Linked DNA regions of Pokkaliibacter sp. MBI-7. The protein of the gene in region 2 interacts with the protein of the main gene of each other region in a pairwise test. Links are inferred from orthologs where the notes say so. Each region holds a gene or a part of one and is shown on either strand. Other genes may lie near its edges.

Evidence for each region.
Region 1: the proteins of gyrA (region 2) and gyrB interact in binary tests that used the Escherichia coli proteins (3 or more experiments, as listed by UniProt). The link is inferred for Pokkaliibacter sp. MBI-7 from one-to-one orthologs.

Annotation. Positions count from the first base shown.
Region 1 is NZ_JARVTG010000001.1:2,511,401-2,522,880, reverse strand. What follows is about bases 8,376-11,480. They hold gyrB (DNA topoisomerase (ATP-hydrolyzing) subunit B), read right to left. Parts: upstream 11,082-11,480; coding sequence 8,670-11,081; downstream 8,376-8,669. Other genes in these bases: recF (DNA replication/repair protein RecF), read right to left, coding at 11,116-11,480; QCD60_RS11275 (crosslink repair DNA glycosylase YcaQ family protein), read right to left, coding at 8,376-8,496. Also shown: Trk system potassium transporter TrkA, read left to right, coding at 1-439; ybaK (Cys-tRNA(Pro) deacylase), read left to right, coding at 461-928; QCD60_RS11305 (AAA family ATPase), read right to left, coding at 957-1,586; QCD60_RS11300 (hypothetical protein), read right to left, coding at 1,602-1,880; glyQ (glycine--tRNA ligase subunit alpha), read left to right, coding at 2,472-3,428; glyS (glycine--tRNA ligase subunit beta), read left to right, coding at 3,425-5,482; gmhB (D-glycero-beta-D-manno-heptose 1,7-bisphosphate 7-phosphatase), read left to right, coding at 5,595-6,146; QCD60_RS11280 (histone deacetylase), read left to right, coding at 6,379-7,233; more of QCD60_RS11275, read right to left, coding at 7,333-8,375. UniProt on the Escherichia coli protein: DNA gyrase negatively supercoils closed circular double-stranded DNA in an ATP-dependent manner to maintain chromosomes in an underwound state.
Region 2 is NZ_JARVTG010000002.1:1,125,313-1,137,528, forward strand. The notes cover bases 9,024-12,216. They hold gyrA (DNA gyrase subunit A), read right to left. Parts: upstream 11,831-12,216; coding sequence 9,224-11,830; downstream 9,024-9,223. Other genes in these bases: serC (3-phosphoserine/phosphohydroxythreonine transaminase), read right to left, coding at 9,024-9,045; ubiG (bifunctional 2-polyprenyl-6-hydroxyphenol methylase/3-demethylubiquinol 3-O-methyltransferase UbiG), read left to right, coding at 12,144-12,216. In the rest of the region: lipopolysaccharide assembly protein LapB, read right to left, coding at 1-1,054; QCD60_RS24855 (LapA family protein), read right to left, coding at 1,064-1,363; ihfB (integration host factor subunit beta), read right to left, coding at 1,519-1,911; rpsA (30S ribosomal protein S1), read right to left, coding at 2,024-3,703; cmk ((d)CMP kinase), read right to left, coding at 3,842-4,531; QCD60_RS24875 (prephenate dehydrogenase/arogenate dehydrogenase family protein), read right to left, coding at 4,535-6,766; pheA (prephenate dehydratase), read right to left, coding at 6,766-7,872; more of serC, read right to left, coding at 7,954-9,023. UniProt on the Escherichia coli protein: A type II topoisomerase that negatively supercoils closed circular double-stranded (ds) DNA in an ATP-dependent manner to maintain chromosomes in an underwound state.

The DNA.
Region 1 (11,480 bases), on a different replicon or contig from region 2:
GGCATCGATGCTGGCCAAGCGGCTGGGGGCCCGTACCGTCATGACCCTGATCAACAACCCGGCCTATGTCGATCTGGTGCAGGGCGGGGTGATCGATATCGCCATATCACCTCAGCAGACCACCATCGGCACCCTGCTGACCCATGTACGGCGCCACGACGTGGCTGCCGTCTACTCCCTGCGCCGTGGCGCTGCCGAAGCCATGGAAGCCATTGCTCACGGCGATCGTTATTCCTCCAAGGTCGTCGGCCGCACTATCGGCGAGCTGCGCCTGCCACCGGGCACCACCATCGGCGCCCTGGTACGGGGTGACGAAGTATTGATCGCCCATGATGACGTGGTCATTGAAAACGACGATCACGTCATTCTGTTCCTGGTCGACAAGAAATACATTGCCGAGGTCGAGCGCCTGTTCCAGGTCGACTTCACCTTCTTTTGAGTCAATCACAGAGGACGTGCCATGACCCCCGCCATCAAACAGGCAGAAAAGGCCAGGATTGCGTTTGCCGTGCACAGCTACAACCATGATCCGCGCGCCGAATCCTTTGGCGAGGAAGCCGCTGACAAGCTGGGGCTGGCACAGGAGCAGGTGTTCAAGACATTGCTGGCCAAGCTGGATGGCAAACAGCTGGCCGTCGCCGTGGTACCGGTCAACAAGAAGCTGGATCTGAAAGCCCTGGCCACGGTCCTCAAAGCCAAAAAAGCCGATATGGCGCCTCCCGCCGAAGCCGAGCGGGCGACCGGCTACATCGTCGGCGGCATCAGCCCGCTGGGGCAAAAGAAACGCCTGCCTCTGGTCCTTGATAACAGTGCACAGGGTTTTGCCACCATCTATGTCAGCGCCGGCCGCCGGGGTCTGGAAATTGAGCTGGCAGGCGCTGATCTGCTTACCCTGAGTCAGGGGCAGTGGGGCGATATCGCCCGCTAACAACGCGCCTGAGTGCAGCTCACCCGCTTCAGTCCGGGCGATGACGAATCACCTGGCAGGTCAGATTGTCAGTCTCTGGTGGCTCAAAATAAGCACTGATTCGATCAAACATCGCCTCACTGGTCTGGAAGGCATGACTTGCTTCAGCGTTGCGCTGACGTAAGCGAGCCTTGCAGACCTCGTCCCCGGTCTCCAGCACGTGCAGGATAAATTCCGCCTCCGCCTGCTCCGCCAGTGCGGACAGCCATGCCCGCTGTTGACTTGTATTCCCCGGTATATCCAGCACCACATTGATACCTGCTCCCAGCAACGCCAGCACCAGCGGCCGTAGCGCCTCTTTAAGCAGCGCAGCACAACGCACGTAATCGGGCAGGGTATTGATTTGCCCGGGATACAACGTTGCCAGCCAGCGATCCTCTTCCAGTAATATCGCCTGCTGCTGGTGTGCCAGCTGCATCGCCAGGGTCGATTTGCCTGACGCGATCTTGCCACACAGCCCATGCAATTGCGGCCTGATGATGGCCAGTGGGGAAGGCGGGTGTAACAAGGCCGTGCCGTACGAGTTATCCACCACACACAACCACCCGTCGGTGGTATCGAAGCGGAAGACGTAGGTTGCTTCGCGGGTTTTACTCTGAACCTGGCCCTGTGAATCCAAATAGCGCAGTTGAGTCTAAGCCAGTACCAGCGCCGTACCGGCACCTTCAATCACCTTCATCGGCCCCTGTGTGACCTGCAGACTGTGATTAAAATGCCGGGCGACGGCCACGAAGGCTTCAGCAATAGCATGCCTGCCTCTGACCGTCAGGGAGCCCGTTAGTACCAGAGTGGCATCTTCGGCATAGAACGTCAGTAACGATGAAAAGTCTTCGTTACTGATAGCACGGTCGGCCCGAGCAATAAGGTCTAACACGGCGTGCGAATGCATGGCGGTGTGGTGAGTGTCTGACATAACTCCTCCTTGGTAGTAAAAGCCTCAGAGGGAGCAGGGGGAGAGTTTCACATTTTGCCGCCTTCCGAGGCGGGTTGTGAAAGCAATGCGTTTTCAGCCCACCGGACAATGCCAGGAGCGAATAATTCGGGCAGCGGATTGTGGAAGACAGCATTGAGCCATGGTCTTACCTTACGGTAGATAAGGTGCCTGAGGCACACATGTCTCGGAACCCAAACGGCTGACATCAGGAAGATCAAGCTGCAAACGTGATCTCTACACACAACCTTCGCGCGTCCTGAAATATAAAAAAGGTATTATTCCGCAGTTAATTCCCAAGATATCCAAAGCTTATCCACAGACAGAAATTTACAAAATCCACTTAAACTATTGTTTATAAATAATTTTCTATAAAAATACTGTATCTCCATCCAACCCTGTGGATGATTGTCCAGTATTTTTTATGCTGTGGATAACACGAGTGTTGCAGCGCTGGCAAAAACGGTTGTCAAGCCTTGACCCCCGTGCACTTCGCTGCTAGGGCGCAAGCTGCCCATAGTGTATACTGTGGCCACTTTTTTTGGCCAAAACCCACTCTTTCATGGTGATTCTGTGACCAACCCAGCAACTCCTGATATCAGTACGTTTCAGGGCCTGATCCTGGCTCTGCAACAATACTGGGCCGACCAAGGCTGCGTCATTGTGCAGCCGCTGGATATGGAAGTCGGCGCCGGTACCTTCCATCCTGCCACCTTCCTGCGTGCCCTTGGCCCGGAATCATGGCGCTCGGCCTACGTTCAGCCCAGCCGTCGTCCTACCGATGGCCGCTATGGCGAAAACCCCAACCGTCTACAGCACTATTACCAGTTTCAGGTGGTGCTGAAGCCATCACCCGAGAACTTCCAGGAGCTGTATCTTGGCTCTCTGCGTGCACTGGGTCTGGATACCTCCATCCATGATGTACGCTTCGTCGAAGACAACTGGGAGTCCCCCACGCTGGGTGCCTGGGGTCTGGGCTGGGAAGTGTGGCTGAACGGTATGGAAGTGACCCAGTTCACCTACTTCCAACAGGCTGGCGGTCTGGAATGCTATCCGGTTACCGGTGAAATCACCTACGGCCTGGAACGTCTGGCCATGTATCTGCAGGGCGTCGACTCCGTCTATGACCTGATCTGGTGTAAAGCGCCCGATGGCAACATCGTGACCTACGGGGATGTCTATCACCAGAACGAAGTGGAGCAGTCTACCTACAACTTTGAGTACGCTGATGTTCCCACGCTGTTCGCCAACTTCGACCATTACGAGAAGGAGTGCAACAAGCTGCTGGAAGTGGAGCTGCCGCTGCCCGCCTATGAAATGGTGCTGAAAGCCTCCCATACCTTCAATCTGCTGGATGCCCGTCACGCTATCTCGGTGACCGAGCGTCAACGTTATATCCTGCGCGTACGAACTCTGGCCCGTGGTGTTGCCCACGCCTATTTCCACGCCCGTCGCAAACTGGGCTTCCCGCTGGCAACACCGGCATTGCGTGAAGAAGTACTGGCCCAATTCGCGGAGGAAAACAAATGAGTCAACTGGACCTGCTGGTCGAGCTCGGTACCGAAGAGCTGCCACCCAAGGCGCTGACCACCCTGCGTGATGCCTTTGCAGGCAGCGTTATCAATGGTCTGGCCGCGGCTGGCGTACCCCATGGTGAAGTGAAAACCTACGCCGCTCCCCGTCGTCTGGCGTTCATTATCAAAGATCTCGCCACCGCCCAACCTGATCGTCAGGTCGAGCGCCGCGGGCCTGCCACTACTGCGCCAGAAAAAGCGGTGGATGGCTTTGCCCGCTCGTGCGGGGTGACCATCAACGATCTGGAGCAGGTCGATACCGGCAAAGGGATCTACTACGTCTACAAAAGTCTGGAGCAGGGCAAAGCAACGGCCAGTATCCTGCCTGAATTGCTGCAACAATCCATCGACAAGCTGCCCATTCCCAAGCGCATGCGCTGGGGTGCCAGCCGCGTGGAATTTGTCCGCCCGGTACACTGGCTGGTGATGCTGCTGGGCAATGAAGTGGTCGACTGCGACGTGCTGGGGCTGAAGTCCGGTCGTGAGACACGCGGCCACCGTTTCCATTACAACCACCACATCAGCCTCAACAGCCCTCTGGAGTACGCCAGCGTCCTGCAGGAGACCGGCTATGTTATGGCTGACTTCGAGGCTCGTCGCGAGCATATTCGCACGCAGGTACTGGCAGAGGCTGCCAAAGTCGGTGGTACCGCCAAGATTGATACCGATCTGCTGGATGAGGTTACCGCCCTCAACGAGTGGCCTGTCGCGCTGACCGGACGCTTTGAAGAGCACTTCCTGCAGGTGCCAGCGCAGGCGTTGATTTCTACGATGGAAAGCAACCAGAAATACTTCACCGTCACCGACGCTCAGGGCAAGCTGCTACCGTGCTTTATTACCATCGCCAACCTGGAGTCGAAAGATCCGGCACAGGTGATCGCCGGTAATGAGAAAGTGGTTCGCCCTCGTCTGGCCGATGCCGCGTTCTTCTTTGATACTGACAAGAAACAACCGCTGGCCAACCATCAGGAAAAGCTGAAGAACATCGTTTTCCAGAAAGATCTGGGCAGCCTGTATCAGAAGGCGGAACGGGTAGCAGCAGTCGCCAGACTGATCGCCCGTCAACTGGGCCATAACAGCGAGTGGGCTGCCCGTGCAGCAATGCTGAGCAAGTGCGATCTGGTCACCAACATGGTGCTGGAATTCCCCGAACTGCAAGGCCTGATGGGCTATCACTACGCCACTCACGATGGCGAAGCGGAAGAAGTGGCCAAAGCGCAAGACGAGCAATACATGCCTCGTTTTGCGGGAGACCAGCTGCCAGTCACGCTGACCGGTGCAGCTGTATCTCTGGCCGATCGTCTGGACACGCTGACAGGCCTGTTCGGCATTAACCAGCCTCCAACAGGCTCCAAGGATCCCTTTGCCCTGCGTCGTTCGGCACTGGGTGTACTACGCATTCTGGTAGAGAAAGAACTGGATCTGGATCTGCTGGAGCTGTTGCAGCAGGCTGCGGCTCAGCATCCTTCATTGCCTGCAGCAGAAGGGCTGGCCGACAAGGTACTGGACTTCATGCTGGAGCGCTTCCGCGCCTGGTTTGAAGATGAGGGGATGTCTGCCGAGGTGTATCAAGCAGTACTGGCTCTGCGCCCAACCCGTCCGCTGGACTTCAGTCGTCGTGCCCGTGCAGTGGCTGCCTTCAGTCAGCTGGCCGAAGCCGAAGCCCTAGCGGCAGCCAACAAACGCGTATCCAATCTGCTGAGCAAGAACGTCGACGCCTTGAATGCAGAGCAGGGCGTGCAGGAAAGCCTGTTGCAGGATGATGCTGAAAAGGCACTGTATGCCGCGGTACAGCAACTGACCGCAGAAACAACCCCGTTGTTTGCGTCTGCCAGTTACACCGAAGCGTTGACTGCGCTGGCTGCTCTGCGTGCTCCTGTCGATACCTTCTTTGACGATGTCATGGTGATGTGTGACGATCTGGCGGTACGTAGTAACCGTCTGGCGCTACTCAACAGCCTGCGCAGCCTGTTCCTGCAGGTAGCGGATATCTCTCACCTGAACGCCTGAGAAGCGATCAGGTAGGGATAAACAAAAGGCCAGCCATTGTGCTGGCCTTTTTGTTAGGATAAACACAGAGCACCTCCTCTAATAGATCACGGCAAGCCAAACGGAATAGAACATGAAACTGATCGTGCTGGATCGTGATGGAGTCATTAATCAGGACTCCGATCACTACATCAAAACCGTTGAGGAGTGGATTCCCATTCCGGGTGCGATTGAGGCTATCGCTCGTCTGAGTAAGGCAGGCTATGCCATTGCCATCGCAACCAATCAGTCTGGTCTGGCACGAGGCTATTTCAGCCAGGCCACTCTGGATGCCATGCATGACAAGCTGCGCGAGCTGGTACAGCAGCAGGGCGGCGCCGTGGATATGATCGCCTATTGCCCTCATGGTCCGGATGATGACTGTGATTGCCGTAAACCCTTGCCTGGGCTTTTCCAGCAAATTGCTAGTCACTTTGATCTGCCCGATCTGCAACAGGTTCCCGTGGTTGGTGATACCCTGCGCGATCTTGAAGCAGGTATGAGCCTGGGGTGCATACCCTATCTGGTCCGCACCGGTAAGGGTGAGCGCTACATCGCCAAAGGACTGCCCAGTGACTGGCAGATTACCGTCATGGATGATCTGAGCGCCGTGGCAGACAGCCTGCTGAACTCTAATAAGAGTTAATTAAAGCCAGCATGGACGCAGCTGTTTCACGTGGAACAGCTGCAACAACCAAAATGCTTCTGCTGATCAGCATGCCGGAAGGCATTACACACAAATACCCGTTTCACGTGGAACACGTCTAAACTATCTACCTACTCTCTGTCCTGTCTAATACAAACGCAAACACATGCCACTACCTCTGGTTTATCACCCTGTCTACAGCATTCCTTTCCCGCCGGGGCACCGATTTCCCATGCCAAAATTCCGGCTGCTGTATGAGTATCTGCAAAGTGAGCAATTGATCAAAGCCAACAACCTCTATGCCCCCGTGGGCCGCTGCGATGTGGAGATTCTGACGCTGGCACATTGCCCCCTCTACATTGAGCAATTTTCCGAGGGTCAGCTACCGCTAAAATCGCTCAAGCACATTGGCTTCCCCTGGAGCGAAGCACTCGTAGACCGCACAGCGACAGCAGTCGCAGGAACAGTGCTGACCGCTGAGCTGGCGTTACAGAACCGACTCGCATGTCACCTGGCAGGAGGAACCCACCATGCGTTTTACGGTCATGGCAGCGGCTTTTGTATCTATAACGATCTCGCAGTCTGCGCCCGGCAACTCATCGTATCAGGCAGGGTAGACAAGGTACTGATCATTGATCTCGATGTGCATCAGGGTGATGGCACAGCCGCCATTCTGGCTGAACACCGCGAAACGGTCACATGCTCTGTGCATGGCCGGCTCAACTATCCGTTTATCAAACAGCAAAGTGACTGGGATATTGAACTGGAAGACGGTCTGTCGGATAGCGCCTATCTGAATATCCTACGCTTTCAGCTACCAATCATACTGCAGGCAGAGCAGCCAGATATCATCCTCTACGACGCGGGATGTGATGTGCATGGGGATGATCGCTTGGGCAGAATGATGCTCACCGATAACGGCATCATTCAGCGCGATGAGTATGTGATCCGCTTGGCACTGGAGCAACAGATCCCCATTGCCTGCGTGATCGGTGGTGGTTACGACCATGATCACAAAAAGATTGCCCAACGCCATGGTCTGCTGCATAAGACCGCATATCGGCTGTTTGAGGAATATGGCCTTTGATCCAGCTTACCTGTGAACAGCAGCACTGCTCCTGTTTCACGTGAAACAGCCGGGGAATAAGCGAACTGGCCATACAGGCACAGTTTTCAGAAATGCCTGCTAGCCTTCAATTAGCTGCATGGACGTCATTGACACTGTTTCACAGCCATTGAACTGAGCAAATTCAACTAATGCCTCCTCGAGTGCTGCAAGGAAGTTGCTTCTGGCTCTTGGTCCAACGTCACCCAGATAAACCTCACTTACCTGTAGCACCGAACTTTTCCGCACTGCCTTGATATTTGCTCTGGCTACCAGACGGCCTCGCCATAGTAGTGGCAAACTGAAATAACCATACCGGCGTTTCGACTCAGGTAAATAACACTCAAGTTGGTAATCAAAATCAAAAAAGCGCTGGGCACGCTGTCGCTGGATCAGCAGATTGTCAAACGGTGACAGGATCTTGAGCCCTTGCTTCAGGGGGCGATTCAGGCAATCCAATGCATCAGGCAAGGTGTAAAACATCTCTTCGCCAATCTTTACCTGCTGCAGTTCATCGTCCTCAAGCATTGAATCCAGGCCCGCATATATAGCAGTTTTGGCTTCTCTCATCAGGTAGGTGAAGTGTTCCTTACTACCTAGCCCCTGATGACGAAGGAAGCGAGTAATTATATACCTGCCATATTCTGTCTCTGTTGGCGGGGTTAAATTGACAACCTCTGGCAATATCCGTTCACAGAGATCATAGACCTTCTGCATGCCATCACGTCGAGCCACCATCAATTTGCCTTCATGAAACAGTTGTTCAAGTGCCTGCTTGGTAGATGACCATCCCCACCAGGGTGAAGATTTATTATCTGCACTGGCAAAATCACTGGCTTTCAATGGACCTTCAGCTTTGATTCGTGCCAGTACTTCTGTCGCAAGTTTGGGATTCTTATCAAACCAATGGCTGGCGCCATGATGATAGTGCTGCATTCTTGGAAGAGAAAAACGATAGTCAGTCATTGGCAGATACGCTGCAGCATGGCCCCAATACTCAAAGATTGACCGCTGTTCCAATAGTTGCTGCAGGTGCTGGCTGCGATAATGCCGATTTCGACTCCAGAGAATATGATGATGAGCCCGCTCGACCACGGCGATACTATCGATCTGCACATAGCCCAGATGTTGAATACGGTCGAGTGTCGCCTTCACACCTGTTCCACGTGAAACAGCAAAAAGCCCCTGATGATGAAGAATCAGTTTTCTTGCTTCGTCCTTGCTTAATGATATTACGTCGTTCACACCATCCTCTTAGGTTCCAGGCTTCACCTGTCAGAGCGACTTGCCATTCCTTAAGAGCAAGGCTCCAAACACAATTACCACTGACTGCGGTAACCAGTTATAGCAGCAGATAAACAAAAAGGAGGTCAACTGACCTCCTTTCTGCGATACGGATACCGATAAGAACTAACCGATCAGATATCTAGGTTGGATACATTCAGTGCGTTAGTTTCAATAAAGGCTCGGCGTGGCTCAACATCATCTCCCATCAGGGTCGTGAACATCTGATCCGCAGCGATGGCATCTTCAATAGACACACGCAGCATACGACGGGTACTCGGGTCCATCGTGGTCTCCCACAGCTGGTCTGCATTCATCTCACCCAGACCTTTATAACGCTGGATGGAGTAGCCACGCTTGGCTTCAGCGGTCAGCCAGTCCAGCGCCTCTTCAAAGGAATGGACGGGTTTACGCTTCTCACCACGGGCGACGAATGCTGTAGCCTCAAGCAGATCCTGCAGCTTCTGTCCCAATGCAACGATGGCACGGTACTCACCAGACTGGAAGAAATCATGCGCGAATACATGATCGTTGGTTAAACCATGCGAGGTCACCATGAAGGTCGGCAGATACTCCTGACGCTCAGGATCAAACTGAACATCCAGAGCGTAGCGATTTCCCTGATTGTTATCAGCCAGCATTGCCACCAGCTTATCACCCCAGATACGTACTGTGGACTCTTCCTTCAAATCTTCTACTTTGAGAGCCGGTGCATAGATCGCCAGCTTCATGATTTCCTGCGGATACAGACGTGACAGGCGCTGAATGATGGCTATGACGCTACGGTATTCAGTCACCAGATTCTGCAACGCTTCACCGCTGATACCGGGCGCCTCTTCACTTACATGCAGGCTGGAATCTTCCAGAGCCCCCTGAGTCAGATACGCATCCAAGGCCGCTTCATCTTTCAGATACTGTTCCTGTTTACCGCGCTTGATCTTGAACAGGGGTGGCTGCGCAATGTAGACGTGTCCACGTTCAATGATCTCTGACATCTGCCGGAAGAAGAACGTCAGCAATAGTGTGCGGATGTGAGAACCATCAACGTCCGCATCGGTCATGATGATGATGCTGTGGTAGCGCAGCTTGTCCGCGTTGAACTCCTCACGACCAATACCGCATCCAAGGGCAGTGATCAGCGTTCCGACCTCGGCAGAGCTCAGCATCTTGTCGAAACGCGCTTTCTCTACGTTAAGAATTTTACCTTTCAACGGCAGGATCGCCTGCGTCTTGCGGTCACGACCCTGCTTGGCAGAACCGCCCGCGGAGTCACCTTCCACGAGGTAAAGCTCAGACAGCGCAGGATCTTTTTCCTGGCAGTCAGCGAGCTTACCCGGCAGGCCGGCGATATCCAGAGCGCCCTTACGGCGCGTCATCTCACGCGCTTTACGTGCAGCTTCGCGTGCACGGGCAGCATCAATCATCTTGCCAACAATGGATTTGGACTCGGTAGGATTCTCCTGCAGGAAATCGGAGAACAGACGACCCATCTGCTGCTCAACGGCAGTTTTGACTTCCGATGAAACCAGCTTGTCCTTGGTCTGAGAAGAGAACTTGGGATCAGGCACCTTGACGGAAATAATTGCTGTCAGGCCTTCACGGGCATCATCACCCGAGGTCGCAACCTTGACCTTCTTGAGGATACCTTCCTGCTCGATATAGGTATTCAGTGAACGCGTCAGCGCGGCTCGGAAACCCGACAAGTGTGTACCACCGTCGCGCTGCGGGATGTTGTTGGTGAAGCAGTGGATGCTTTCCTGATAGCCGTCATTCCACTGCAACGCTACCTCAACACCAATACCATCGTCGGTCTGGGAAGAGAAATGGAATACGTTACACAGGGAGTTTTTGTTCTTGTTCAGGTACTCGACAAATGCCTTCAAACCACCTTCGTAATGGAAAATTTCCTCACGACCACTGCGTTCATCCTTAAGGTTGATCTTAACCCCGGAGTTCAGGAACGACAGCTCACGCAGACGCTTGGCCAGGATATCGTACTGAAACAGGATATTGGTGAAGGTCTGATCGGATGGTTTGAAGCGTACGGTAGTACCGGTTTTATCGGTGTCGCCAATCTGCCCCAGTGGCGCTTTAGGTACGCCGTGGTGATAGATCTGTTCATGCACCTTGCCATCACGGCGAACACGCAGCTCCAATGTTTCTGACAGGGCGTTAACGACTGAAACACCCACCCCGTGTAATCCACCAGACACCTTGTAAGTGTTGTCGTCGAACTTACCACCAGCGTGCAATACCGTCATGATCACTTCGGCAGCCGAGACCCCTTCTTCAGGGTGAATATCAACAGGCATGCCACGACCATTATCGGACACGGTCACGGACTCATCAGGGTGAATCACAATATCGATCAGCGAACAGTATCCTGCCAGAGCCTCATCGATGGAGTTATCCACGATCTCAAAGACCATGTGATGCAGACCGCTACCGTCGTCGGTATCGCCAATATACATACCGGGACGTTTACGTACCGCATCCAGTCCTTTCAGGACCTTGATACTGGAGGAATCGTACTTTTCGCCACTCATAGGTTACTCCCGATCAAGATGGCATGGGGGTGTTTCAGCATTCCGTGATCAGTCCCTGTTCCACGTGAAACAGTTTAACCTGACAGCCACTGCTCCAACATTCATCCAACACGTCGGCCTCCACTGAGGTGATAAACACCTGACAGGCCAACTCCTCTATCAATTCACAAAGCGCCTGGCGATGATCCCTATCCAGCTCCGCCGGAAGGTCATCAATCAGATAAATGGGCTGGCGTTGATGGTCACTGGCAAGAACTTGCCCCTGTGCCAGCTTCATGGCACAGACCACCATCTTCTGTTGGCCGCGCGACAGCACATCAACGGCAGCACGCGGACCACAACGGATACGCATGTCGGCACGATGAGGGCCATGCTGAGTAAACCCCAGCTCCTGATCAC
Region 2 (12,216 bases):
TCTTCAAAGCATTATCAACCAACCTTGTACTTTGGGGTTGCAACCCACTTTGCTGCTCAAGTTCAAGCTCCGTCAGGTAACGCATCCCTCTGAGGGTCATTCTTTGATTCAGTTGCTCGATCATGAAAGCATGTGCTTGCTCATACCCTTCTTCTGCTTTTATATATCGTGCAATAGCAATTAATAGAGTTGCAGATGGATTTGTCGAATGCCAGTGTACTAACACTTTTACCAGCGCTTTCGGTCGCTGGAGCGCCCGGTATACTTCAACGATAGATGCCAAGCCCTCACTGAGCATATCTGGATTACTCTTCCGAAAGCGCTTCAGATATCTCAACGCAGGGCGCCATTGACCGTCTTCAATGGAAAATGTGGTTAATTTCAACAGGGCACGCCCACAGCCTGTATCATAACTCAATGACTGCTTCAGATAGTCATAAGCCATTTGACGCTGCCCGCCGCTAACCGCTTGCTCTGCCAGCTCACAGGCATAATGGGATAAATGACTACGTAATCTGGGATTATCTGGCTGTAAATAGAGCCGCTGCTGTCCGACATACAGCGCATTTTGCCAGTCACGCTCCTGCTGATAGACCTCCATCAGTAATACCAAGGCATCTATGCGCTGTTGAGCACTACCCTTGGATAGGATGTCCCTTAACAAGGTTTCCGCGCGATCTAATAGCCCACTGGAGAGATAGTCTTTAGCTAACCCTGTCTGTACCAGATGCACATGGGCAGCGCTAAGATCATTTCTATCTAGAAGGCCTTGATGGACTTTGACCGCTCGTCCCACATCTCCCTTGCGTCGAAAAAGTTCAGCAAGAGCCAAATGCGTATCTACGGCATCACTGTCAATCTCTAACGCCCGTAGAAAGGTTTCAACAGCCTCGTCAGAATGCTCGCTTAACAGATGATTGAGACCGAGGAAATATTCCCGACGTAATCTTGCAGCGAGATGAGACAGACGTCTATCTCGCCTTGCCTGAAACCCCAGTAGCCAGCCAATACCTACTGCAACTACTAATAGCAATAACAAGAACAAGTCAGACATTTGTAGGTGTTAGGCACTAGTGCTTGCCTGGCGTAATTTGGTTAACTCTGAATCTAATTGGTTGAGCTTGCGCTTGAGCTGCAATGCACGTGCTTTCATCTGCAACAGCATGACTACACTTAGCACTACGCCAATCACACCACCGAAGAAGAAACTGAGAATAAGCCAGAAAGACACACTGAATTCAGGAAGGGAAAAAAATACAAAGTTCAAAGCCACTGGTTGCGTATTATGGATAGCAAACATGATGCCGATAAGCAGCAACACAAGAGTCAAAACTCCGAGCAACAACCCTTTTAGCAATCTCACAACGTCCCCCTGTCAATAATTCTATGCGGTTGGACATTGTAGAGTCTTTAAACCACAGGGCCAATAGACATTATGCTCAAGTGACATTCATCCCTTCTAGGGAAGCTGGAGAGCACTCGCTTAGATCAATTACAAAAAACCGGATTGGATACTAGTCAGTCAACGTTGACCTGATCTCTAAGCTCTTTGCCAGGCTTGAAATGGGGAACAAACTTGGGCCCCAAGGGTACAGACTCGCCAGTTTTGGGATTACGCCCAACACGTGGGGCACGGAAGTGAAGAGAAAAACTACCAAAACCACGGATTTCAATTCGGTCACCACGGGCCAGTGCTTCTGACATATGGTCTAGAATAGTTTTTACTGCTGCCTCGACATCTTTTATAGGCATATCAGGATGCCTGGCTACCAGACGCTCAATCAATTCAGACTTAGTCATGACACTCTCCTTTTGCAAAGCGTGTAACCGCTTAGCTGTTTCAGACCTTTTCCCACTTCGGGATGGGAAGCTGCCAAGGTCTGCCATTACTGAAGGTCCGCTATCTAGCATGGCGCCAGCATCAGCATTGATCAAAAAACAAACTACACTGTTTTTGTGAAAAAAAAAAGAGTGAGTAAAATCAATCACTCACTCTTTTTTATCAACAAGTTAGATGCTGGATCTATTGCTTGCCTTTGAGCTGTTCTTTGATCAGATCACCGATAGTGGTTGGACCTGATGCTTCAGATTGCGTCTGACGCATCTGCTGCATCGCAGCCTTTTCCTCAGCAACATCTTTAGCTTTTACGGACAGCATGATGACGCGATTTTTGCGATCAATATTCTGAATGCGAGCCTCAACCACATCTCCAACATTCAGAACCTGACGGGGGTCATCAACGCTGTCACGGCTAAGCTCACTGGCTTTGATCTGCCCTTCGACGCCTTCGATCAACTCCACTGTAGCTCCCTTGGCGTCCAGTGCAGTTACTTTGGCACTAACGACGGCACCTTTATCATTGGTAGCCACGAAGCTCTGGAAAGGATCTTCATCCAGTTGCTTAACGCCCAGAGAGATGCGTTCACGTTCAGGATCAACTGCCAGTACGACAGTTTCAATCTCATCACCTTTCTTGAACTGCTTAACAGCCTCTTCACTGGGCTCATTCCAGGAAATATCAGAGAGATGAACCAAACCGTCGATGCCACCATCCAGGCCAACGAAGATACCAAAGTCAGTGATTGACTTGATCTTGCCGCTGATGCGATCGCCCTTATTGAATTTAGAGGAGAATGCCTCCCATGGATTCGCAACACATTGCTTCATACCCAAGGAAATACGACGACGCTCTTCATCAATATCCAGGATCATTACATCGACTTCATCGCCCACCTGAACGACCTTGGACGGATGAATGTTCTTGTTGGTCCAGTCCATTTCAGAAACGTGAACCAGGCCTTCAATGCCATCTTCAATCTCTGCAAAGCAGCCATAATCTGTCAGATTGGTGACACGCGCCTTAGTGATACTGTTTTCAGGGAAACGTGTTTTGATGTTAACCCAAGGATCTTCACCCAGTTGCTTGATGCCCAGAGAAACACGCTGACGATCGCGATCGAACTTCAATACAACCACTCTGATTTCGTCGCCGACATTCAGCATTTCACTAGGATGACGAATGCGCTTCCACGCCATGTCGGTAATGTGCAGCAAGCCATCTACGCCGCCCAGGTCAACGAATGCACCGTAGTCAGTAAGGTTTTTAACAATACCTTTCAGCTCCTGCCCTTCCTGGAGGTTTGCAAGAAGAGTTTCACGCTCAGCACTATTCTCAGCTTCCAGAACTGCACGACGACTAACAACGACGTTGTTCCGCTTCTGGTCCAGCTTGATCAGTTTGAACTCAAGCTCTTTCCCTTCAAGATGGGTCGTATCCCGCAAAGGGCGAACATCAATCAGTGAACCCGGAAGAAACGCACGAACAGTGTCGATTTCAACAGTAAAACCGCCTTTCACACGGCCAGAAATAATGCCTTTAATAACAGCGTTATCTGCAAAAGCTTTCTCTAGCTCAACCCAGGCCTCAGCGCGCTTCGCTTTTTCGCGCGACAGACGAGTAGCACCATAACCATCTTCAAGAGCTTCGACAGCGACTTTAACCACCGCGCCGACCTGCAGGGAGTGTTCGCCGTTCTCATTCAGAAACTGATTGAGCGGGATAACCCCTTCCGATTTCAGCCCTGCGTTAACAGTCACCCATTCTTTATCAATGGCAACAACTGTTCCCTCAATAATGGCACCAACCTGAAGGTCCATTTCCTTCAGGCTTTCTTCAAACAGCTCAGCAAAACTCTCGCTCATCTTCTTTCCTGTGACCTGGGGATATGCATTGCATATCAGTTTGCCGTATACCAGTCCATACGGGTCAGTTGAGTCTTTCTGCACAACATGACTAACTGGGTCATGCTGCACACCCCACCATGGGATTGAACATAAACCTCACACCAACTCACGCTCGCGTAAGAGTTGCTCTACCTCATACATTACGGCGTCTATATCCAGCTCACTTGAATCGATCGTTACTGCATCAGCGGCTGGCTTGAGTGGTGCCACACTGCGATTCATATCCTGGGCGTCACGCGCCTGAATATCTTGCAAAATCTTAGCAAAACTAGCATCGGCCCCACGCTTTTGCAACTGGAGGAACCGGCGGCGGGCACGCTCTTCAGCACTGGCGATCAAGTATATTTTAAGCGGCGCATCGGGAAATACGACGGTACCCATGTCACGCCCATCCGCAATCAATCCAGGCAGAGCTGCAAAGATACGCTGCCTTTCCAGCAGAGCCTGACGAACACCAGGGTAAGTCGCGACTCTGGATGCTAGTTTGCCTACTTCTTCCTGACGAATAGTACTGGTTACATCTTCGCCCTCAAGCACGACATGAACACCGTCAGACTCAGCTTCAGTCTTAAACTGCACATCAAGATGAGCACTCAGTACAGTCAAGGACTCCTCATCATCAACAGCAATCTGGTGGCGCATACTGGCCAAAGCGACTAAACGATACAGTGCACCGCTATCCAACAAGTGCCATCCCAGCCTTGTTGCAAGCAACTTGCAAATGGTTCCCTTCCCTGAACCGCTTGGACCATCAACGGTAACAACGGGTACGGATTTCAATGCCATGACTTATCCAATTGATTGAAGTTCAAAACCCAATGACTGGGCAATGCTAACAAACTCAGGGAAGTAAGGAGTATCTCCCAAGCAATCCTCGATAATTACCGAATTACCTGTTCGCAATGCAGCAATTGCAAGCGCCATAGATGCAACAGAATTACCTTTGCCATCAAGCTCATGTCCCGCCAGTAAAACCTCAGAGCCAACGCCCTTAATCAGCAAACAGTCATCTTTCGACTCAATTTGAATACCTAGTTTTTGCAAACCATTGACAGTGATATTCAAGGCATCTACTTGAGCAACCCGGCTCCAGTCCAGAAGAACAGACTCACCCTCTGCAAAGCTCAGTGCAATCAATACTGCCGCCAGCTCTTCAATGGAACAGTGCATCTTCGATAACTCAACACGACATGGTTTGAGCCTTGAGTGGCGAACATACAGGCACGCACTAGGCTCGTCATTCGACTCGTGTTTAGCATGCTGCTCAATCAATCCACCCATACCGATCAACAGGTCGAGGAGACTTGTACGAGAAGGGTTAACCCCCACACCCTCCAGTCGAAGATCACTATCTCGTGTAATCAACGCTGCCACCATAAAATAGGCTGCAAGCGATATATCACCGGGGATGGCCACATGGCCAGGCAGCAATTGCCCCTTACCAGAGGAACAAACCACGTTGCCATCTGTTTGAATCGGCCACCCGAAAGCTGCCATCATTCTTTCTGTATGATCACGTGTTTTCACACGTTCAGTCAGCCTTGTCTCACCGTCGGCATACATCGATGCTAACAGCAGTGCTGACTTAACCTGCGCACTGGGAGTTTCAATCTGATGCGCAGCAGCCTGCAGCGTATCTGCATCTATCCCAGAAATATTGATAGGAAGAAAGGCCTCTCTTTCCGCATCGATCTTCGCCCCCATCTGCTGCAAAGGCTGAATGATGGCGCTCAGATCACACTCCTCAAGCATCTCATTACCTGTCAGCTCTGAAGGGAACGACTGCGCAGCAAGCAGACCCGTCAGCAAGCGCAGAGAAGTTGAGGATCGTCCGAGATATAACGCGCCAGGCGCCTGACGCAACCCGTATAAACCAACGCCATGAATGGTCACCAGTCCTTCTGCCGGCCCCTCAATGACCACACCCATGTCACGAAATGCCTGGAGAGTCGCCAGGGTATCCTCATCTTCGTGCATACCCGATACCACCGTCTGACCTTCAGACAATGCACCCAGGATCAATGCACGATGTGATATCGACTTATCTCCCGGCATACTGATATGACCGATGCAACGGGATTTAGCGCCAATTTTGAACGCCTTTTTTGACAGTTTGTGCGCAGGGCTCGCATAGGCGGTGCCAGCCAGAATACGGGAGAAATGTTCTCGCGCCGCCTTAGCCCGCGTAAACACACCCATCATCGTTACACCATCACCCTGCTCTACCGCTGCGCGCAACTGGCTGAGCCCGTCAGTAAATCGATCCAGGACATCCAGCACAGCATCCCGGTTGGCCAGAAAGACGTCATGCCACATTGTCGGATCACTGGCTGCGATGCGAGTGAAGTCGCGAAAACCACCTGCAGCATATCGAAAAATATCCCGGTTCTCATGATCCTGCGCCAGGGTATCGACTAAAGAAAACGCCAACAAATGAGGGAGATGACTGGTCGCTGCCAGCACCTCATCATGATGATCGACATCCATTGTCAATACCTCAGCACCTGTAGCGCGCCACATAGAAGAAATAATATCGACGGCTGCTGCAGAGGACTCAGGCAATGGGGTCAGGATTATTTTGTGTCTCGCAAACAATTCCTGCCTGGCAGCAGCCATACCACTGTTTTCAGCACCTGCAATAGGATGCCCAGGCACCCAGCCAGACAGCATGGGATCAAATATTCGACGAGAAGCCGTCACGACATTGCCTTTTGTCGAACCCACATCCGTCAGTAGGGTATTGGAGCGCAAGTATGGAGCAATTCGCTCAAGCACCCCCTCCATTGCTTTAACTGGCACAGATAAAACCACAATATCAGCTTCGGCAACGGCCCGCCCGAGATCGGTCTCAATTCGATCAACAGCATCCAACGCCAAAGCCAGCTCGCAGTTCTCACTTTTCAGATCAAATCCGATCAGCTCACGGGCAAAGTCTGCCTTACGCAGTGCCAATGCCAGCGAGCCGCCGATCAGTCCGAGACCGACAATCAGAATTCGATCTGATTTAAAACCATCTATCATCACAGTACTGCCTGCGGATAAGAGCCAAGCACCTTAAGTTCAACAACCTTACTCGATACTTCACTCAGAGCCTGATTTACAGGCTCTTCATCCTGATGACCTGCAAGGTCGATATAGAATACATAACCCCAGGCACCCGCATTGGCAGGACGAGTTTCGATACGAGTTAAGTCCACACCAGCACGATGGAACGGCTCAAGAATGTGATACAACGCACCCGGCTGGTTGCGTGCATTCACCAGAATAGAGGTCTTGTCACGCTGGCTACTGCCAACAGATTCATGGCCGATGATCAGGAAGCGCGTACTGTTATCTGGATGATCTTCGATATTGTTGAAGGCATGCTCCAGACCATAAAGCTTGGCCGCCATTTCACCTGCGATGGCAGCAACATGCTCGCCTTCGGCAGCCGCTCTGCGTGCCGCTTCTGCATTGGAACTGACCGCAATACGCTCAACATTGGGAAAACGTGAATCCAGCCACAGACGGCACTGGGCCAACGATTGTTGGTGTGAGTAGATCCGCGTAATGCGTGACGGCTCGGTATCTGGCTTCACCAGCAAATGCTGATGAATACGCAGCTCCACTTCTCCGCTGATCTTTAGCTCGGAGCTGCGGAAATTATCCAGAGTATGATGCACGACGCCTTCTGTGGAGTTTTCGATCGGCACTACACCGTACTTGACGGCCTTGGCTTCCACTTCACGGAAAACATCATCAATGGTAGGCATCGGTACACACACTGCTGAGTGCCCAAAATGCTTCAATGCAGCCTGCTGGGTAAATGTCCCTTCAGGGCCGAGGAAAGCGACCCGCGTAGGCTTTTCCAGCGCCAGGCAGGCAGACATGATCTCCCTGAACAGACGGGCAACTTCTTCACTATCAAGTGGCCCCTTGTTGCGCTCCATGACTTTGCGCAAAACCTGGGCCTCACGCTCAGGACGATAAAACACAGGCTCTTCGGTCACATCAGTACGATGGGCCATTTTTACCTCAGCTACTCGCTGAGCACACTGGGCACGCTGGTTGATCAGCTCGTGAATATGGCGATCGATCTCATCAATCTCATCACGCAACTTTGCCAGCTGCTCTTGCTCAGTGGCCATGGTTCTCTCCCGTTACAGAATACGTGGAATTATCGAGACATTATCCCGAAAGGAGGGAGGCACTCGCCTCCCTATACAGCATCAGACTGGGTAATACTTTTTCTCGAAGGCATGCATAAAGTCGATCAGCGCATCGACAGCAGCTTCGGGCACGGCGTTATAGATGCTTGCACGCATGCCGCCCACTGAGCGGTGACCTTTGAGATTGAGCAGACCTGCTGCATCGGCTTCTTTGAGAAACGCCTTCTCCAGACCAGCATCAGCCAGAGTGAAAGGCACATTCATCCAGGACCGGTTAGCGACGGCAATAGGATTTGCATACAGTCGGCTTTCGTCGATAGCCGCGTACAACTTGCTTGCTTTACGCGCGTTGACTTCGCCTATGGCCGTAACGCCTCCCTGACGCTTCAGCCATTGGAACACCAGTCCAGACAGATACCAGGCAAAAGTCGGAGGTGTGTTATACATGGAGTCATTTTCCGCTGCGACGCGATAACTCATCATGGTCGGAATACTGGATACCTCGCGATCCAGCAGCGATTCCTTGATGATTACCAGGCACAGACCGGCAGGGCCAATATTTTTCTGGGCACCGGCATAAATCATGTCGTACTGAGCAACATCAATGGGACGAGACAGAATAGTCGAGGACATGTCGCAAACCAGCGGCACGCCATTTTCCGTCACAGGTACGTAGTCAAACTCCAATCCACCGATAGTTTCATTGCTGCAATAGTGCACATAGGCCGCATCTTTATTGAATTTCAACTCCTGCTGCTGAGGAACGCGGTGGTAGTGCTGATCAGCCGTGTTGGCAATCACATCAATCTTGGCATAGCGGGCAGCTTCTTTTACAGCCTTGTTGGACCAGATACCGGTATCAATATAGTCAGCAGAAGAGTGAGAGCCCAGCAGGTTCAGTGGCACTGAACTGAACTGTAAATTCGCCCCACCTTGCAGAAACAGCACTTTATAGCCATGAGGTACCGACAGCAGTTCACGAAGCAGCGACTCTGCTTCCTGAGCGATACCCACAAACTCGTCACTACGATGACTCATCTCCATGACAGACAGGCCCTTTCCATGCCAGTCCAGCATTTCCTCACGAGCCTGCAACAATACTTCTTCCGGCAATGCAGCCGGTCCAGCGCAAAAGTTATACGCGCGCGTCATGATATGGATATCCCCGAGATCTACTTGCTTCGTCTTCACTTAAGGCCAGGGGCAGGAGAATGCACAGTACCTACCCCAGGTTAGTATCCTGTGATGTTTACGATGTTCTGCCAGGTCAACCAGAAATCACAAACACCTAATAAGCAACAATGCGGCCTTAGCCGCATTGTTGGTGGTATTACTCTTCTTCGCCAGCTCCGTCTGTGGTATCAGCAGCATCTGTAGCCGTATCACCTTCCACAGCGTCTTCAATAGCTTCCGGCTCGTTGATTGGTGCTAGCCCAACCAGCTTTTCGTCTTCAGCCAGTCGAATCAAGGTCACCCCCTGAGTATTGCGCCCCAGGCAGGAGATTTCATCAACTCGGGTGCGGACCAACGTACCACGATCACTGATCAGCATGACCTCTTCCCCTGGCAGCACCTGGATAGCAGCAACCAACTCACCATTACGCTCAGAAGTCTGGATGGCAATAACACCCTGACCACCGCGACCGTATACAGGGAACTCAGTCACCTCTGTGCGTTTGCCATAGCCGCGCGCACTGGCTGTGAGAATAGACGCCTGATCATCCGGGATCACGAGACTTATCACTACGGCATCATCCTGCAGACGCATACCGCGAACACCTGTGGCAGTTCGTCCCATGGCGCGTACATCTTCTTCGCTGAAGCGAATTGCCTTGCCATGCGAGTTGAACAGCATCACGTCCTGTTTACCGTTGGTGATAGATGCACCTATCAGGGTGTCACCTTCATCAAGGCTCAGTGCTATCAGGCCAGTGGAGCGCTGACGCGCGAACTGATCCAGAGGAGTCTTCTTCACCGTTCCATTGCGAGTAGCCATAAAGACATAGTGGTCTTCCAGGTACTCAGAAACAGGCAGAATGGTGGTAATACGCTCATCAGCATCCAGCGACAGCAGATTAACGATGGGGCGGCCACGTGCACCACGGCTTGCCTGTGGAATCTCGAACACACGTAACCAGTAGACCTTACCCTTATCGGAGAACAGCATGATGGTCGAGTGACTGTTAGCTACCAGCAAGTGTTCGATGAAGTCTTCATCTTTCACCGCTGTCGCAGCCTTACCGCGCCCACCACGACGCTGCGCCTGATAGTCAGAGACAGGCTGGGTCTTGGCATAACCTGTATGAGAAATGGTGACAACCAGATCTTCTTCGGTGATCAGGTCTGCAATGGTCAGATCTTGCTGGCTTGACTGAATTTCAGTTCGACGAGCGTCGGCATACTGCTCACGAACAGCAACCAGCTCTTCCCGGATCACTTCCATCAAGCGCTCAGCACTGCCCAGAATTTTAAGCAGTTCGGCGATATTGACGATCAGCTCTTCGTATTCGTTGAGCAGTTTCTCATGCTCAAGACCCGTCAAACGGTGCAAACGCAAGTCCAGAATTGCCTGCGCCTGTACAGGCGACAGATAGTAATGACCATCGCGCAACCCCATCTCAGCGGGCAGATCATCAGGACGGCACGCATCCTCACCAGCACGCTCCAGCATCGACAGAACATTGCCCGGTTCCCAGGAACGGGCCAACAGGCGCTCTTTCGCTTCACTGGCGTTGGCTGACGTGCGGATCAGCTCAATGACAGGATCAATATTGGCCAGGGCAACGGCCAGACCTTCCAGAATATGACCACGCTCACGCGCCTTACGCAGTTCATACAATGTCCTGCGGGTCACTACTTCACGACGATGCCGGATAAAGGCTTCGAGCAGTTCTTTCAGGTTCAGGGTACGAGGCTGACCATCCACCAGGGCAACGATATTGATACCAAAGACGCTTTGCATCTGGGTATTGGCATACAGATTGTTCATCACTACTTCAGGCATTTCGCCACGACGCAGCTCGATAACAATGCGCATACCTTCTTTGTTCGACTCATCACGCAGCTCGGTGATGCCTTCGACTTTCTTCTCCTTCACCAGATCGGCGATTTTTTCAATCAGGCGGGCCTTGTTGACCTGGTAGGGAATTTCAGTAACGACGATGGCCTGCTTACCGCCACGATCCATGTCTTCAACATGGTAGCGGGCACGCATATAAATACGGCCACGACCAGTGCGGTACGCTTCGATGATGCCGGCACGACCATTGATGATACCCGCGGTAGGGAAGTCTGGACCGGGAATATACTCCATCAGCTGATCGACACCCATCTGGCTGTCATCGATCAGCGCCAAGCAGCCATCGACTACTTCACCCAGGTTATGCGGCGGAATGTTGGTCGCCATGCCCACAGCGATACCCGATGAACCATTGACCAGCAGGTTTGGCACCTTGGTGGGCAACACAACCGGAATCTGCTCGGTGCCATCGTAGTTGGGGATGTAGTCGACAGTTTCTTTTTCGAGGTCCGCCAACAGCTCATGGGCAATGCGAGCCATGCGGATTTCGGTATAACGCATCGCCGCCGCAGAGTCGCCATCGATGGAGCCGAAGTTACCCTGACCGTCCACCAGCATGTAGCGTAGTGAGAAGTCCTGCGCCATCCGGACGATGGTGTCATAGACCGCGCTGTCGCCATGAGGGTGATATTTACCGATGACGTCACCGACCACACGGGCCGATTTCTTGTAGGCTTTGTTCCAGTCGTTACCCAACTCGTGCATGGCAAACAGTACACGCCGATGCACAGGCTTGAGCCCGTCCCTCACATCTGGCAGTGCACGGCCAACGATGACGCTCATCGCATAGTCCAGATAGGACTGCTTCAGCTCGTCTTCGATATTGACGTGCACAATCTCTTTGGCCAGCTCACCCATGGTTTTCTGCTTTCCTTTTTAAACAAGATTGCTATCACCATTTCCGCCCTGTATCTCGACTAAGAGAACAACAGTAGCTCGGTCAATATCAGACCGGAAATGGTGGCGTCGGCAAATTGCGCGAGTATACCACAAAAGTCACTCAAGCCATTGATTCGTCTTCACTTAGCGGCTGAGCGTCTTTGACAGTGAAGTCACAGCCAGTATCATGACTGCAACATCCTTAGCCCTCTTATCTTGCTGCAGGCATGGTCAGTCGCAGAACGACTTCCACGTCACCTGCGCAGTAGTTAAATCACTTACAGGTACGACAATGCGACACGACTCCGCGCACACCGGTCAGCCAAACAGCAGCAACCACAGCAATGTTGACCAGGAAGAAGTGG